One region of the Methylobacter sp. Wu1 genome, then DNA from elsewhere that is predicted to be linked to it. Evidence: riboswitches for the same ligand, from Rfam matches in the RefSeq annotation. Region 1 holds a riboswitch; the other holds the start of a gene.
The links. Region 1 has a riboswitch for cobalamin ahead of V2P20_RS14555 (TonB-dependent receptor). Riboswitches for the same ligand answer to the same signal wherever they lie in the genome.

Region 1 (7,877 bases):
AGGAGGCGATAAGGAATGCTCCGAAAGCAATCCACATGTGGCTTAACGCCAGTTTTTTTTCTTCCGCATCATTCATGGCTGCTGCCTCCTTTAGACGTTGTTTTTACCGGCGCGGTCCAGTGTTCTTTGGCGACGACTGTAATGCTGCCCCACATGTGATCATGGCCCATGCCGCAATATTCATTGCACAGCAGCGGATAATTGCCGGGTTTCGGAAAATCCGTCTTCAACTCTGCAACATAGCCTGGCAGTATCATGGTATTCATATTGGTCATCGGCAAATGGATGCCATGCAGGACGTCCATGCTGGCCCAACGGAACGTCAGAGGCGTGCCGGAAGGCACAGTAACCTGCTTGGGGTAAAAGCCGTAACGCCCTGCCACTATCCTGACCATGACATTACCTTTGCCGTCGACCTGGACGCCAAGATTATCTTCAGCGAATTCTTCGCTCAGATGCAGGCGGGCTGAATTGATGGTTTCAACATGACTGGGAGGATTAATGTGATGAACCAGAGCATCTATCACGATGATGGCAGTCAGCAAGCCGACTATGGCCAAAATTACATAGCCCCATTTCTTTTCCAACGGATCGATATGCATAAGATCACCTTTAATCTATAGCGAATCTATAGCGCCACGCGGCAGAAATACGCCGTAATAAAGAAATAGCCAGGCTGCAACCATGCCGGCGCTAACGATAAGCATTAGCGCCCAGGTGCCGACAGGCGGGCTTTTGATGATTTTTTCCCGCTCTTCTTCGCTTAATTGACTCATAGCTTCTCCTCAGTTTTTTATTGTTATTGGGGGCTGGTGCAATGCTGGAAATTCAGCCGGTCCGGCAGATGAATCGGATATTTGTCGGAAACTAGCAATATCGAATGTAATTACGAAACAGATGAAAAGTCAACTTAATTTATCTGTTTGAAAAGTAAAGGAAAATCTAGGTAGTAATGCTTACTGTCAAAGCATCCGGATTCGATTTATAATGGAAAGTTAACTTGGACCCGTTTGAGAGAGAATCATGGACATCAAACAATATATGAGCAGTCTTGGCCTTAAAGCCAGAGCGGCCGGCAGAGAAATCAGCCGGACCGAGTCGGGCAAGAAAAATCTGGCATTATTAAAGATTGCGGAAGCCATTGAGGCTGATCAGGACGTGCTGATCGAGGAAAACGCCAAGGATTTGGAGGCCGGCAAGCAGAACGGTCTGGATGCGGCATCGCTGGACAGGCTGGCCCTGACGCCGGCGCGCATTCAGGCGATGATCGAAGGCTTGAAGCAGGTTGCCGCTTTGCCCGATCCTGTCGGCGAAATCACTGATTTAAGCTATCGGCCCAGCGGTATACAAGTCGGGCAAATGCGCGTGCCGTTGGGCGTAATCGGCATCATTTACGAATCCCGCCCTAACGTAACCGTTGATGCGGCGGCCTTGTGCCTTAAATCGGGCAATGCCTGCATCTTGCGCGGCGGTTCGGAAGCGCTGCATTCCAATCAGGCGATTGCGGCATGTATTTCAAAAGGACTGGCGGCAGCCGGCTTGCCGGTAGAAGCCGTGCAATGCGTTGCAACGGCTGATCGCGCGGCCGTCGGTGAATTGATTACGATGGACCGCTATGTGGACGTGATCGTGCCGCGCGGCGGCAAAAGCCTGATCGAGCGCATTTCCAGGGATGCCGCGATACCTGTCATCAAGCATCTGGACGGCATCTGTCATGTTTACATCGATGATAAAGCCGATATCGACAAGGCGGTCAGAATTGCTCTGAACGCCAAAACCCATCGCTACGGCGTTTGCAATGCCATGGAAACATTGCTGGTGGCCGAAGGCATTGCCGCAAAGGTATTGCCGATACTGGCTACAGAATATGGCGACAAAGGCGTGGAACTGCGCGGCTGCCTGAGGACCTGTTCTCTGATTCCATCATGCGCACGAGCGACCGAGGAAGATTGGCGCACTGAATATCTGGCGCCGATCTTATCGATCAGGATTGTCGATGGGCTAGATCAGGCCATCGAACATATCAGCCAATACAGTTCCGGCCACACCGAAGCCATTGTTACGGAAGATTACACCTTGGCCAGACGCTTCCTGAGGGAAGTCGATTCCAGTTCGGTCATGGTCAATGCCTCGACGCGTTTTGCCGACGGTTTTGAATATGGCCTGGGCGCGGAGATCGGCATCAGCACCGATAAGCTGCACGCACGCGGCCCGGTCGGTTTGAAAGGATTGACCTCGCTGAAATACATCGTGCTCGGCGACGGGCATATCCGGCAATAAATGATCGGTATTTTTGGCGGTACGTTCGACCCGGTTCATTATGGGCATTTACGCTCGGCGCTGGAAGTCAAGGAGATCTTCGGACTGACTGAAATCCGCTTGCTGCCCAGCGCCCAGCCGCCTCATCGCGAACAGCCCGTGGCCACAGCGCTGATGCGGGTGCAGATGCTGGAACTGGCCATTAAAAACCAGCCGGGCTTTATCATCGATACCCGGGAGCTGGACAGGGTAGGCCGCTCTTATATGGTCGATACGCTGAAATCCTTCAGGCAGGAATTCCCGGAGCAGCCGTTATTGCTGTTTATCGGCAGCGATGCGTTTAAAAATCTGGCAACCTGGCATCGATGGCAGCAGTTGTTCGATTATGCGCATATAGTCGTCATGACCCGTCCGGGATTTCAACTGCAGGAACTTGATGGCTATTTTGCGGCCAAAAAGGCCATTGAGATAACAGAGCTGGCGCAAGCACCGGCCGGCAGATTATTTTTTCAGCCTATCACGCAGCTCGAAATCTCGGCGACGGCTATCAGGAAAATGATTGCGGAAAAACGCAATCCGGGTTTTTTATTACCTGATGCTGTCATAGAATACATTAAGCAGCATGCGCTTTATGAGAAATAAAGCTTTCATAATTATTTAGTACAGGAATTTGAATGCAGACAGATGAGTTATTACACATTGTCCAGACGGTTTTGGATGAACGCAAAGGGCAATACATCACCACAATAGATGTGCGGGGCAAGACCAGTTTTACCGATTACATGGTTATCGCTACCGGTACTTCCGACCGTCATATACAGTCTTTATGCCAATATGTGTCGGAAAAAGTTCAAGAGAGCGGTTTAAAACCGTTGGGTATTGAAGGCGGGCAGGGTTCTGACTGGGTATTGCTGGATCTGGGCGATGTCATTGTTCATGTGATGACTGCTCAGGCTCGCGAATTTTATCAATTGGAAAAATTGTGGTCGGTTGATCATGCCAAAGAAGCGGGTTGATTTAGCCGAGTAAGAAAATGATCGTCACAGAGGGCCTTTATGCCCTCTGTGGGCAACATCAATTAAATTTCTTTATAGGCTGTCTGCGTATCAGGCATTGATTTAAACAGCTTGATGAGCAGGTAGATAGCCAATCCGTAAATCATGGCGAAGCCTACATGAAGCGGATAATATTTCGCTACGCGAGCGAAATATTGCGCCCATGACAAGTCCGTATAACGGCCTGAAAGCAGATAAAAACTGCCGTTCGAGATAAGGAAAGAAATTGATGCGGCCAGCGTCATCAGACCAATGGAACTGGCCAGTTCGTAAGCATTCAATAATTTGAATTTCGAGCAGTAGCGGCCAGCCACCCACATGACTGCATAAGCCGGAATCAAAAACACGTAAGCCGGGGATACGCACCAGCTGCTGGTGCCGTTTGCGATAGCGATATAATCGATCAAACCTGCCAACAATAACAAAAAGACGAAAAAGGCTTTCTTGCGGTAAAAGCCGGCGAAGAAAAAAACCGCCAGCGATGCGTCGGGCAGATGCAGGATATCGCCGAAGTGATGAAAGCGGGTCAGCGCCATCAATGCAATCAAGGGAATAGGCAAATACTCGACTTGCAGCCATTGTTTCATGTTCATATTGTTATCTCCAAATGGGTTAGTGATTAAGGTCCAGCTTGTGGTCAGTTATTATAATGGATAGCGAGGAAGAAGTTTCTATCCGCCGTATTATAAGTCTTGATGGTTTGATAATTTTTATCTAGTAAGTTATTGAGCTGCGCGCTCAGCATCCAGTTTTTATTGAAATGATAGGCTGACCGCAGGTCGACGGTTACGTAACCGGCTATTTTCGTTTTATTGCCTATGTCATCGAATCGGTCACCTTGGGCCAGTATGTGCGTGCCCACATCAAGCGCTCCGAACGATTTGGATAGGTCGAATGTCAGGGTTTTCTCGGCGCGTCGCGGCAGGCGGGCATTGGTTTCCCGGTTTTTGGGGCTTAACAGATCGAGGCCCAGCTTGCCGTCCCAGCCCAGCCACTGCTTGCTGATTTCAACTTCAATACCGTCGATTTGCGCCTTGCCGATGTTTTCCGCACTGAATTGAAATGTGACCGGATTCGTGACCGGCGTGATCAGGTTGTCGATGTTGGTATGGTAGGCCCGCACTTCCCATTGCAGCCAGTGGTCGCCGGCAAGCCCCGCTTCGAACGAGGTCGATTTTTCCGGTTTCAGGTTGGCATTGCCATAATTCGGAAAATAAAGATCGTTGAACGTCGGCGCCTTGAAGGCATTGCCGAAGCTGGCAAAAGGGCTGATGCCGAAGTCTGAGTTATAGCGCCAGCCGAAATTGCCGGTAACATAATCGCCGAAAGCCTCATTTTCATCCCAACGCAACGAGGCATTGACAAAGTGATTATCCAGCACGCGGCTGTGCAACTCCGTGAACACGCCGACATCATAGCGGGACTTTTCCTTATAAGGCGTTGTGCTGTCCACTTCATCGACGCGATAATCCGTACCGGCAATCAATTGATGGTTATCAGATAAGGTGAAATTATTCAGCCAGGTGGTGTTCCAGCGCGTCGTGTTGAAACGGCTGGTGAATGAACCGTCGGGCGCAAACTGGTCGCTGTCATCGCGGCTTTGGCCTAAACGTAATGTTGACCGCCAGTCCTCCATAAAATCCATGCTGGCGGAGGTGCCGACAACCTGGTCGACGAATTTGGTTTTATTCTGGGCGTTGCCATCGTATTCGTTTTTGCCTTCGGCACGCATGAAAAACGCTTCTACTTCGGCGTTATTGTCGAAGCGGTGGCCAAGCCGCGCATTCAAGCCTGTGTTGCGGTAGCCGTCTTTGTCGGGCTGATCGAAACCGAAACGCCCCGGAATCGGTTCACGGTTATTAAAGCCCTGAGAGTTGAAATGCGATGCGCCCAGGCTGTACCAGCTGTTTTTCCATTTGCCGCTGACCGTGCCGGACGTCTTGATCGTATCGTATGATCCGCCGCCGGCGTCCACGCTGAAACTGGGCTTTTCTTCCTGGCTGCCTTTGCGCGTAAAAATCTGGATGACGCCGCCTATCGCTTCCGAGCCGTACAGGCTCGATTGAGGACCTTTGATGATCTCCACCCGTTCGATCTGATCGATGGGAATAAACTGAAACGGCGTCGTGCCGGCAGTGGCTGAACCGACCTTGATGCCGTCGATCAGAACCAGCACATGATCGGAATTGGTGCCGCGCATGTATACGCTGGTATTTTGGCCATAGCCGCTTTGCGCCATATCGATGCCGGTCGTATTTCGTAACAGTTCCGGCAGGGTTTTTGACTGTAGACGTTCGATATCGGCCCGCGTATAAACTGTTGATGCAGCCGCCAACTGGTCTTTGGGCGTTTCCGTTCGTGTGGCCGTTATGATCATTTCGGGTAAATTGAGTGAATTGTCCGCCTGGGTTTCCCGAGCCTGTAACGGGCTGTTAAAACCTGCCAACACTAATGAACCGACTATGAATTTTTGCATGTGTCCTCTGCGCCGCCCGCGCATCAAGGTTGTGTGTAATTACAACGGAGGACAAAAGAAGACGACAGGGATGTGCGGTCTTTTTCGTAGACAGCCCTCCGCTGTACCGAATTAAACTTTCGGGCCGGTCTCCGGGCTTATAAGTGGCATGGGCCTGAATCGTCACCTTCCCGTGCATGACACAGTGGCATTTTAACGATTCTTTTACTTATCTACCGTTGCGGGGGCAGCGTCGGCTTTGGCAGGACCTGACCGACTTCCCGTTTAACCATCAGCTGTAAAATCCGATGGAACCTGAAAGCAGGCGGCAATTATAAGGGGTAACCGGGATAAAGCAAATTAATGCTGACTGCGTATGCCTCAAGCAATCGGTATTGGAGAAAATATGCAATGGTCCGGTTTGAAGCAGACCGTAGTTTATGTATTTTCTAAGTCTGGTGATCAGGCTTAAAGAGCGCAGTATTTATTGTGAAAAAATTACACTGCTTATTGTGAAAAATTACATTGTTGATCGAAATCTATAAAGGATAAGATTCTGTTTGAGATAGATTGAAATATCTCTGCTTTAGCATGCTCTATATTATAAATTCCTCATTCAATCCAAATTTAAACTTCAGGAGGCAGATAATGCGTCTAAATTTAGCCATAATCGCGGCTTTGCTACCGATCCATCTCGTCTTTGCAGCGGATAATCCCGTGTTGCAGGGCGATTCATTGGCAATCTCTCATGTCGATACGCCTGAGCAGGTCGGACAATATCGGGATGCCAGGTTTCAACGGAATGAAAAAGACGGTACCTGGACATTGTCAGGCATGACAGAAACCCAATTGGCGACGGTAGAAAAAGTCGAAGTAATCAAAATTCGCTCTCGTCCTGTGCAAATATTTCTAAAGGTGAGCGGCTATCTTCCTAGCCCCTGTTATCAACTGGAGCAGGCCGGCCAACGCTATGAGCCTGTCTTCGGCATACCGGAAGCTAACTTGCCGGCGGGACGGTTCGAAGTGGCGCTGGGGCTTGTTCCGCTGCAAACTTTTGTTGCGTGCGCTCAGGTCATCGAGCCGTTCGAACGCGTTATTCCTCTGCCTGTTTACGGGCTGAGTCAGGGGACTTACGAATTCGATGTCAATGGCATTACGGGGTCGTTTCGGTTAAATACTGATAGCAATCTGCCGGTTTTTTACGGCTCGAAAGACAGCCCCATCCGTGTATTGGACGGCATCGTTCCCTCTAAATAATCAGCAGGCAACGATCAGCTTTAACCAATAAATTCGAAGTGAGTGGAATTCAGAATGGCTCTCGCGCAGGGTTTTTTGAATTCCACCGCTTAATCTACGGGCTAGTGAAAGTGGATTATCGCTCTACCGCTGGCAGTCACTGCAAAATACCGTTGACCGGTTGGATAATCTGATTTCCTTTAAAATTTGTTGGCACCGGGTACAAGGCAGCCCGACGCGCCCGTAGACATTGAGTTGTTGCTGAAAATAACCCGGCTTTCCGGCTTCATTGACAAAATCGCGCAACGTCGTACCGCCTTGTTCAATAGCCTGGCGCAAGATCGCTTGAATACAGCCAGCCAGTTTCTGATAGCGGGTCAAGGAGATTTTTCCCGCCTGGCGCGCAGGGTGTATGCCGGCCATGAATAAGGCTTCATTGGCGTAGATGTTGCCGACGCCGACGACGATGTGGCTGTCCATAATGAATGATTTGATGGGCGTTTTCTTGTTTCTGGATAGATCATAGAGAAGATCGCCGCTGAAATCCTCCTGCAGCGGTTCGGGGCCCAAATCTTTGAGCAAGGGATGCTGTTCGGCCGGTTCCGTCGTCCACAACACCGCGCCGAACCGGCGCGGATCATTGAAGCGCAGGATGATTTCGTCCGCGAAAATAAAATCGATATGGTCGTGCTTGCCGGCCGTCTGGCCGTCGGAGATGATCCGCAAGCTGCCGGACATGCCCAAATGCAGCAGCAGCGTGCCGGCATCGGTCGCAAGCAACAGGTATTTCGCTCTTCTGGAAACCGTTTGTATGCGCAGCCCTTTCAAGGTTTGCTCGAGATTTTCCGGTACGGGCCAGCGCAGCCTGGGCT
Region 2 (7,877 bases), on a different contig from region 1:
CCCGGTCCGAAGAGCCGCGCCCCAGAATGATGACGCCGGTGGTTTTGGGGTCCGGCATCGCCAAGGTATGCATCACGCTTTTCAGATTCTTTTCCAGAATTCTCAAGATATCTTCGTTGGCGCCGATATGCGGCGCGTAGATGAATTCGACTTCGGGAAAGCGCTCGCGGGCTTTTGCGATATGCTCGGGGATTTCGGCTTTGACGTGACCGGCGGCGCTGAGGATCAGCGGCACGACGATGACCTTGCAGGCGCCTTGTGCCGCGCGGCACAGGCCCTCGTCCAGTAGCACCTCGGCCAGCTCGATGTAGCACAGTTCGATGCGCCAGTCCGGATGCAGGGCCTGCCATTGCTGCCGGAAATTCTGAATCTCGTCGTTGCCGGCCTGGTTACGCGAACCGTGGCCGACCAGTAGAATGGTCGTCGTCATGATTGATCCTCGGAATTTGCACGCACGCCGCGCCGGAAGCGGTGGCTGAAGCCGGCATCGTAGAGCTTGGATTTTTTCAGGGAAGGCCAATGGCGGGCGCCCAGCGTGGGACTGACGATGATCATTGCCTGGCTGTTGATTTTGGCGGTGCGGCATTTCTCACGGATATCGGCCAGCGTGCCGCGGATAATCTGCTGTTCGCCGGGCCAGCTGGCCTTGTGCACCACCAGCACCGGCGCATCGTCGGCCCAGCCGGCCGCTTTCAGCTCGCGTTCGATGGTGGGCAGCAGCGTGATCGATAAAAACAGGCACAGCGTGGTGTGATGGCTGGCCAGTTCTTGCAGGGATTCGCCTTCAGGCATCGGCGTGCGACCTTCGACGCGGGTCAGGATCACTGTCTGCGTCACTTCCGGCAAGGTCAGACTCTCCACCGCGCAAGCCATGGCCGCCATTGCCGACGATACGCCCGGCACCACTTCGATCGCGATGCCGGCCGCATCCAGTGGCTGCACCATTTCGATCAACGCGCCATAGAGGCCGGGGTCGCCGGTTTGCAGGCGGATGACGGTTTTTCCTGGCTCGGCCTGATCGATCAGCCAATCGGTGATCTGTTCCAGCGTCATGTCCTTGGAATCCTTGATCAGGCAATGGCTCGGCGCCCATTGCGTCGCCGCCGCCTGCACCAGGGAGCCGGCGAACAGGATGGCGTCGGCTCTGGCGATCAGGTCACGGCCTTTGACGGTGATTAAATCGGGATCGCCAGGGCCTGCGCCGACAAACCAGACTACAGATTGGTCACTCATGAGAAGAACCCTGCGGCGAGCTGCGGATTAAATGGAAAATAGTTGTGCAGGTAAGAGGCCTGCAAGCGTCCGGAACGAAAAAAACCTTCACCGTGACCGAAGCTGCGTTGCGGTACGGACAGGGTCAACGGCTCCATGGTCGTTTCCAGTTGTGAATGATGAAAGCTGTGGCCGCGGATCTCGCCTTGCTCCAACTGCAAGCTGTGCATGCCGAGATTGACCAGTCGGCTCTGCATCCGGGCGCTGCCGGGCAGCAGGCCGGCCATTTTCGCGCGGTTGCCGTCACGGTCTTCCAGGCTGTTCAGCAAATACAAAAAGCCGCCGCATTCGGCGTAAATCGGTTTGTCGGCCCGATGATGGGCCTGCAGGGCCTGCTTCATCGCCAGATTATCGGCCAGGGTCTGCAAATGCAGTTCCGGATAGCCGCCGGGTAAATACAGGCTATCGGCGTTCGGCAGGCCGCTGTCGGTCAATGGCGAGAAAAACCGCAGTTCCGCGCCCATGGCCTGAAGACAATCGAGATTGGCCTGGTAAATGAACGAAAACGCTGCATCGCGGGCGACGGCAATGCGCTTGCCAGCCAGCAGACGCGGCAGCGGCATGGCCTCGACAGGCTCAAAAGCCACGCTGTCCGGCAAACGGCAGGGCGCGAGACTGCTCAGCAATTCGGCGGCGCGCGCCAGTCGCAGGTCGAGATCGCCGATTTCATCGGCCTGCAGCAAACCGAGATGCCTCGACGGCAAACCGATCGTTCCGTCTTTCGCCATCACTGCCAGCAGCGGCATCGCATCCGGCAGCGCTTCTTCAAGCAGTTTGGCGTGGCCAGGGCTGCCGACCTTGTTGGCGATTACCCCGGCAAACGGCAGTTGCGGCCGGTAATTGGCCAGGCCATACGCGACGGCGGCAAAGGTTTGCGCCATGCCCTGGGCATCGATCACTACTGCGACAGGCACGGATAATGCCTGAGCCAGATCGGCGCTGCTGGTGTCGCCATCATACAAGCCCATCACGCCCTCGATCAGGATGACGTCGGCGTCGGCGGCGGCGCGGTACAGCAGTTCTCGGCAATGCGCTTCGCCCATCATCCACAAATCCAGCTGATACACCGGTTGTCCCGAGGCATGGGCCAGGATTTGCGGATCGATGAAGTCGGGGCCGGTCTTGAATACCCTGACTTTGCGGTTTTGCTGGCGGTGATAATAGGCCAGTGCGGCGGTAATGGTGGTCTTGCCTTGTCCGGACGCAGGGGCGCTGATTAGCATGGCCGGGCAATGTCGGGCTGATGGAGATGTCATGAATTAAAGTCTGAATTTGGGTAAGAGCCAACCTGAGAAAACGCCCAGAGCCAGCCAGAAAAGTGCGTTATCGACAGCAGACATCCAGATAAAACGTTGCTGCAAAGGCTCGGGAGCCAGTGCTTGCACGGCATCGGGATGCGGGGCGCCGATCAGATGCGGGACCAGCAGCAGAATAATGCTGCCGGCTTGCAGCCAGCGGTTTTTGCCGAAAAACAAGCCGAACAGGCCGGCCGCGGTGGTTGCCGCCGTAAACAGCCACCAGGCTTGCCGGTTGTGCAATGCGGCGCTGTCGGTGCCCGGCAGTTCCGGCGGCAAGCCCAATGCCGGGGCGACGAAGAACACCAGGTAACCGGCCATGCCCCATAACAACCCGCGCATATGCCCGCTGGCGCCCTGACAGTACATCGCCGTGCTGAGCATTAGCGCAAAGCCTAAGCCGCTCAGGCAGTTAAAGAGCAGGGTAAAAGCTGCGCGCTGCCAACCGTCTTCGGGGTGCCAGTCATGCGCTTGATCGGCGTCAGGCGCTTCAAAGCGTTCCGCGGCCAGGATCAAAGGCTGGGTCTGATAGTGTTGCAACAAGCTAAGCAGCAGGCCGGCCAAAATCCCGGCCAGCAGCGAGACCGCAAACAATTTGCGAAAATCGGCCATATCAATGGCAAGGGAAAGCAGCGCTGTGGCGACTGTCGTGGGCGGCGTTATGCAGATAATTGCCGGCGTCCTGCATGAAGCCGACGCCTAGAATAATGGTCAGGCCCAATGCGAGGGCGCTTAAGCCGGGCAGAAACTTTGAGGAAAAAGCTGCTGTTGTCGTGGAATAGGTTTGCATGATTGTCGATCCCGCGTTTGGTTAATTAAAATAACAGCGTAGAACGACAAGCCAAAAGCTGACGTGTGACAGATCGCCCTCCGCAATACTGCTGTTACAGTTTCAGGCCTGTCTCCGGGCTTGTGATGGCAATCACCTACCGTTGCGGGGGCAGCGTCGGCTTTTAACCGACTTCCAGTTTCACCCGCTGTTTGCGGGAACCATAAAACCGGACTGATTATATGAGGCGGCATGTTTCGAGTCAATCGATTCAACAACAGGCGATGATTGTTCCGCCGGTAGTTGATCTGCTGTGGCATTAATTCAAGGGTAATGTATTTGTTCTCGCCATGAGTCACGGTGCTGCGCCGGTCAGCTTCGACATGCGTGAAGTCATGACAAAGGGGTTGTCATGCATAGTACATGAATGAGATAAACATGGCATAATAAGCAATTTTTGAGCTGGAACTCCATGGTCATCAACTTTATTGCTCTGCTAGCAGGATTGGCTGTTTTAGTCTATTCAGCGGATAAATTCGTTACGGGAACGGCCTCCATTGCCAGAAATCTCGGCATTTCTCCATTGCTCATCGGTTTGACGATAGTCAGCGTGGGCACATCTGCGCCGGAAATCCTGGTATCAACCATTGCTTCATGGCAGGGAAATGCCGGTCTGGCCATAGGCAACGCATTGGGTTCCAATATAGCCAATATCGGTTTGATCCTGGGTTCTACGGCGCTGGTGGCGCCTTTGGCGTTTCATTCCGGCATTTTAAAAAGAGAATTGCCGGTATTGATGGCTCTCAGTATCGGCGCTTACCTGCTGTCCCTGGATGGCTGGGATTTTTTCGATGGCGCCTTGATGCTGGTAGGTTTGATCACCTTTACAGGGTGGTTGATCCGTACAGCATCTAATGAAAAACAACATGATCTTTTAGGCGAGGAGATGGAAGCCGAACTGTCCGAGAATTTGCCTAATAAAGAAGCGTGGCTTTACTTTGGGTTTGGATTGGTTGGGTTATTGCTGAGCTCTCGCGTATTGGTGATGTCAGCGGTCAATATCGCTCAGTTTTTTGGCGTCAGCGATGTAGTGATTGGCCTGACGATCGTTGCTGTAGGCACGAGCCTGCCGGAATTGGCCGCATCAATCGGCAGTGTTTTGAAAGGTGAGGATGATCTGGCGGTCGGAAACGTCGTCGGTTCGAATATCTATAATCTGCTGGCTGTTTATTCAGTGCCGGGCGTGCTGGCGCCGGGGCCGGTTGCCGAGAGCGTGCTGACTCGCGATTTTCCGGTCATGCTGGCTTTTACCGGCGCATTGTTTATTTTGGGTTATGGCATTTCAAAAGCCGGGCATATCAGTCGCATGGAAGGGTTCGGCTTAGTGTCGGTCTATACTGTCTATGGATGGGTTCTTTATCAAAGCGCGGTTGGCGTTTGATATTGCCGGCAGAACATGAAGATACATGATCAAAAGCTCCGCGAACTGGCGCTGGCTGTCATCCAGGTGGAAAATCGCGCGATTGCTGCATTGGCCGAGCAGATCAATGATGATTTTGTTGCCGCCTGCAAGTTGATGTTCAATTGTACCGGCCGCGTTGTCGTTACGGGTATGGGCAAGTCAGGGCATATCGCCGGCAAGATTGCCGCGACGCTGGCAAGTACGGGAACGCCGGCTTTTTTTGTGCATCCGGGCGAAGCCAGCCATGGCGATCTGGGCATGATTACGCGCCAGGACGTGGTGCTGGCGCTGTCAAATTCCGGCGAAACCGGCGAAGTTTTGACTATCCTGCCGATTATCAAGCGTTTGGGCGTGCCTTTAATCGCAATGACCGGAAACCCCGCTTCCACGATGGCTAAATTTGCAACGGTCCACATTCATGTCGGTGTTGAGCAGGAAGCCTGTCCATTGGGACTGGCGCCGACTTCCAGTACAACCGCGGCGCTGGTAATGGGCGATGCCTTGGCTGTTTCATTGCTCGAAGCGCGCGGATTTACGCGCGATGATTTTGCCTTGTCGCATCCCGGCGGCAGTTTGGGAAAGCGGCTATTATTGATGGTGAGCGATATCATGCATGCCGGCAGTAAAGTGCCGTCCGTTCCGGAGACGGCATTGATCAGCGAGGCGCTGCTGGAAATGACCGAAAAAAAACTGGGCATGACTGCGGTCGTCGATGCCGATAACCGGGTGGTGGGGATTTTTACCGACGGCGACTTGCGGCGCATGCTGGGGCGGAATCTGGACATTCACCGTACCGCCATTACCGAAGTCATGACGCCGCATTGCACCGTGATTACGGCCGATATGCTCGCCGCCGAAGCCATGCGCATCATGGAACAGAAAAAAATCAACGCATTGATTGTCGTCGACGGGCATCGATGCGCGATAGGGGCTTTGAACATGCATGACTTGATTCATGCGGGAATAGTGTAATGACAGAAGCAGGACAAATGCAGGCCGTGCTCGAAAAGGCCAAAAAGCTGAAACTCCTGATCCTGGATGTGGATGGCGTTTTAACGGACGGCAAGCTTTTTTTCGACAATGAAGGCAATGAATACAAGGCCTTTCATGCGCGCGACGGACACGGCATCAAGCTGTTGCGGCAGACCGGCGTGGAAGTCGCCGTTATTTCGGGGCGCAAATCGAACTCGGTAGCGTTGCGCATGAAAAATCTGGGCATCGAATATGTCTATCAAGGTCATGAAAACAAGATTGCCGCGTTTGATGAAATCATCGATAAGTTGCAGATTACGCCGGACCAGGCGGCCCATGTCGGCGATGACTTGCTGGATCTGCCGATCATGATCCGGGCCGGTCTTGCCATTGCGGTTGACGATGCGAATTTTGTTGTCAAACAGCATGCCGACTGGTGCACGACTTTGCCTGGCGGACACGGCGCGGTCAGGGAAGTCTGCGACCTGATCATGCAGGCTCAGGGACGCTTTGAAGACGTTGTGAATGCTTATCTGAAATGATCAATCTGAGCGGCAAATATATTTACCTGTACACCCTCATTATCGCGGTAATGAGCTGGTGGCTGGTTAAATTGACCGGACTGGATGAGTTGCGGGCTCCGGTTCCGCCTCACAGCCCCGATTATTTCAGTACGGGCTATACAAAGTGGGAAATGAATGAAGCAGGCAAGTTAAAAAATAAATTGCTTGCCGATAAAATGACGCACTACAGCGATGACGGCACAACGCATCTGGAAAAGCCCGTGATGTCTTTCCACAAGGAGAAAACGCCGCCTTGGGTCGTTCAATCTGAAACCGGCGTTTTATCCGCCGATGGCAAGGATTTGCTGCTGACGGGAAAGGTCCACGTTGAGAGAGCCAAGGGCGAGGGCGTCAACCAGCTTATCATCAACACCTCCAATGTCAGAGTTAAGCCGGAAACCAGTTATGCGGAAACAGATGAATGGGCGGAACTGATCAGTCCTCCCAATGTGACTACGGGTACCGGCATGAAACTTGTTTTTTCCAACCCGATTAATATTAAATTGCTCGCTAATGTGCGAGGAAAATATGAAACGAAATAAAAAATCGGCAATTTTTTGCTGCTTTGCCTTATTCTTAGGTTTATATGGCTCTGCCTCCATGGCGCTGGAAAGTGATTCCGAACAGCCGATCACGATAGATTCCAACACGGCGACTTATGACGACAGTAAAGCCATAAGCACTTATACCGGCAACGTGGTTTCCATTCAGGGCAGTATTAAAGTCAATTCCGATAAGTTGGTGGTTTATTTTGTCGACGGCGATGCCGAAAAACTGGTGTTTACAGGCAACAAGGCAAAATTCAGACAAAAGCCCAACGAGGGAGAGGAAGATATCACCGGTGAAGCCATGATCGGCGAGTATTATCCTAAAAAGAACCTGCTGATCCTGATCGATGATGCGACAGTCTGGCAGGGCAATGCCACTTATTCCAGTAAATTAATCGAATACGACAGTAAAAATTCGGTCGTCAGAGCCGGCGAAAAGTCTTCCGACTCAAAGCGCGTGCGCGTCATACTGAAACCGAAACCCAAAGAAGCTAAGTAACAATGGCTAAATTAGCAGCAAAACAGCTGATTAAAAATTACAACAAGCGCAATGTAGTCAACGGTGTGTCATTGCATGTCAATACCGGTGAAGTCGTCGGCTTGCTGGGACCTAACGGGGCCGGTAAAACGACCAGTTTTTATATGATGGTAGGCTTGATTAAGGCCGATGAAGGCCAGATTATGCTGGACTCGCACGATTTGACCCATCATCCTATGCATTTAAGGGCGCAATTGGGCATCGGTTATTTGCCGCAGGAGCCTTCGGTGTTCCGCAAGCTGAGCGTGGCGGATAATTTGCGCGCCGTACTGCAGATTCGTTCCGATTTAACCAAGGGGCAGGCTGAACTGGTAATAGAAGAGTTGCTGCAGGAGTTTCATATCCTGCATCTGCGCGACCAGATTGCCGTGGGGCTGTCCGGCGGAGAGCGCCGGCGCGTTGAAATTGCCAGAGCATTGGCTACCAATCCGCAATTTATATTGCTTGATGAACCTTTC

Region 2: it holds a riboswitch for cobalamin, as region 1 does, so the genes downstream of both, V2P20_RS06380 (CbtB domain-containing protein) here and V2P20_RS14555 (TonB-dependent receptor) in region 1, are expected to answer to the same signal.

Annotation. Positions count from the first base shown of each region.
Region 1 covers NZ_JAZHOC010000067.1:20,225-28,101, forward strand. Annotated here, with positions in the region: gene V2P20_RS14520 (b(o/a)3-type cytochrome-c oxidase subunit 1) at 1-76, opposite strand, end outside; gene V2P20_RS14525 (cytochrome C oxidase subunit II) at 69-602, opposite strand; gene V2P20_RS14530 (hypothetical protein) at 618-776, opposite strand; gene V2P20_RS14535 (glutamate-5-semialdehyde dehydrogenase) at 1,024-2,280, shown strand; gene nadD (nicotinate-nucleotide adenylyltransferase) at 2,281-2,901, shown strand; gene rsfS (ribosome silencing factor) at 2,934-3,275, shown strand; gene V2P20_RS14550 (hypothetical protein) at 3,338-3,907, opposite strand; gene V2P20_RS14555 (TonB-dependent receptor) at 3,952-5,790, opposite strand; cobalamin riboswitch at 5,895-6,103, opposite strand; gene V2P20_RS14560 (hypothetical protein) at 6,418-7,026, shown strand; gene mutM (bifunctional DNA-formamidopyrimidine glycosylase/DNA-(apurinic or apyrimidinic site) lyase) at 7,150-7,877, opposite strand, start outside.
Region 2 covers NZ_JAZHOC010000042.1:64,427-72,303, forward strand. Annotated here, with positions in the region: gene V2P20_RS06360 (sirohydrochlorin chelatase) at 1-430, opposite strand, end outside; gene cobM (precorrin-4 C(11)-methyltransferase) at 427-1,233, opposite strand; gene V2P20_RS06370 (cobyrinate a,c-diamide synthase) at 1,230-2,528, opposite strand; gene V2P20_RS06375 (CbtA family protein) at 2,532-3,179, opposite strand; gene V2P20_RS06380 (CbtB domain-containing protein) at 3,181-3,357, opposite strand; cobalamin riboswitch at 3,445-3,577, opposite strand; gene V2P20_RS06385 (calcium/sodium antiporter) at 3,809-4,777, shown strand; gene V2P20_RS06390 (KpsF/GutQ family sugar-phosphate isomerase) at 4,793-5,770, shown strand; gene kdsC (3-deoxy-manno-octulosonate-8-phosphatase KdsC) at 5,770-6,312, shown strand; gene lptC (LPS export ABC transporter periplasmic protein LptC) at 6,309-6,875, shown strand; gene lptA (lipopolysaccharide transport periplasmic protein LptA) at 6,934-7,380, shown strand; gene lptB (LPS export ABC transporter ATP-binding protein) at 7,383-7,877, shown strand, end outside.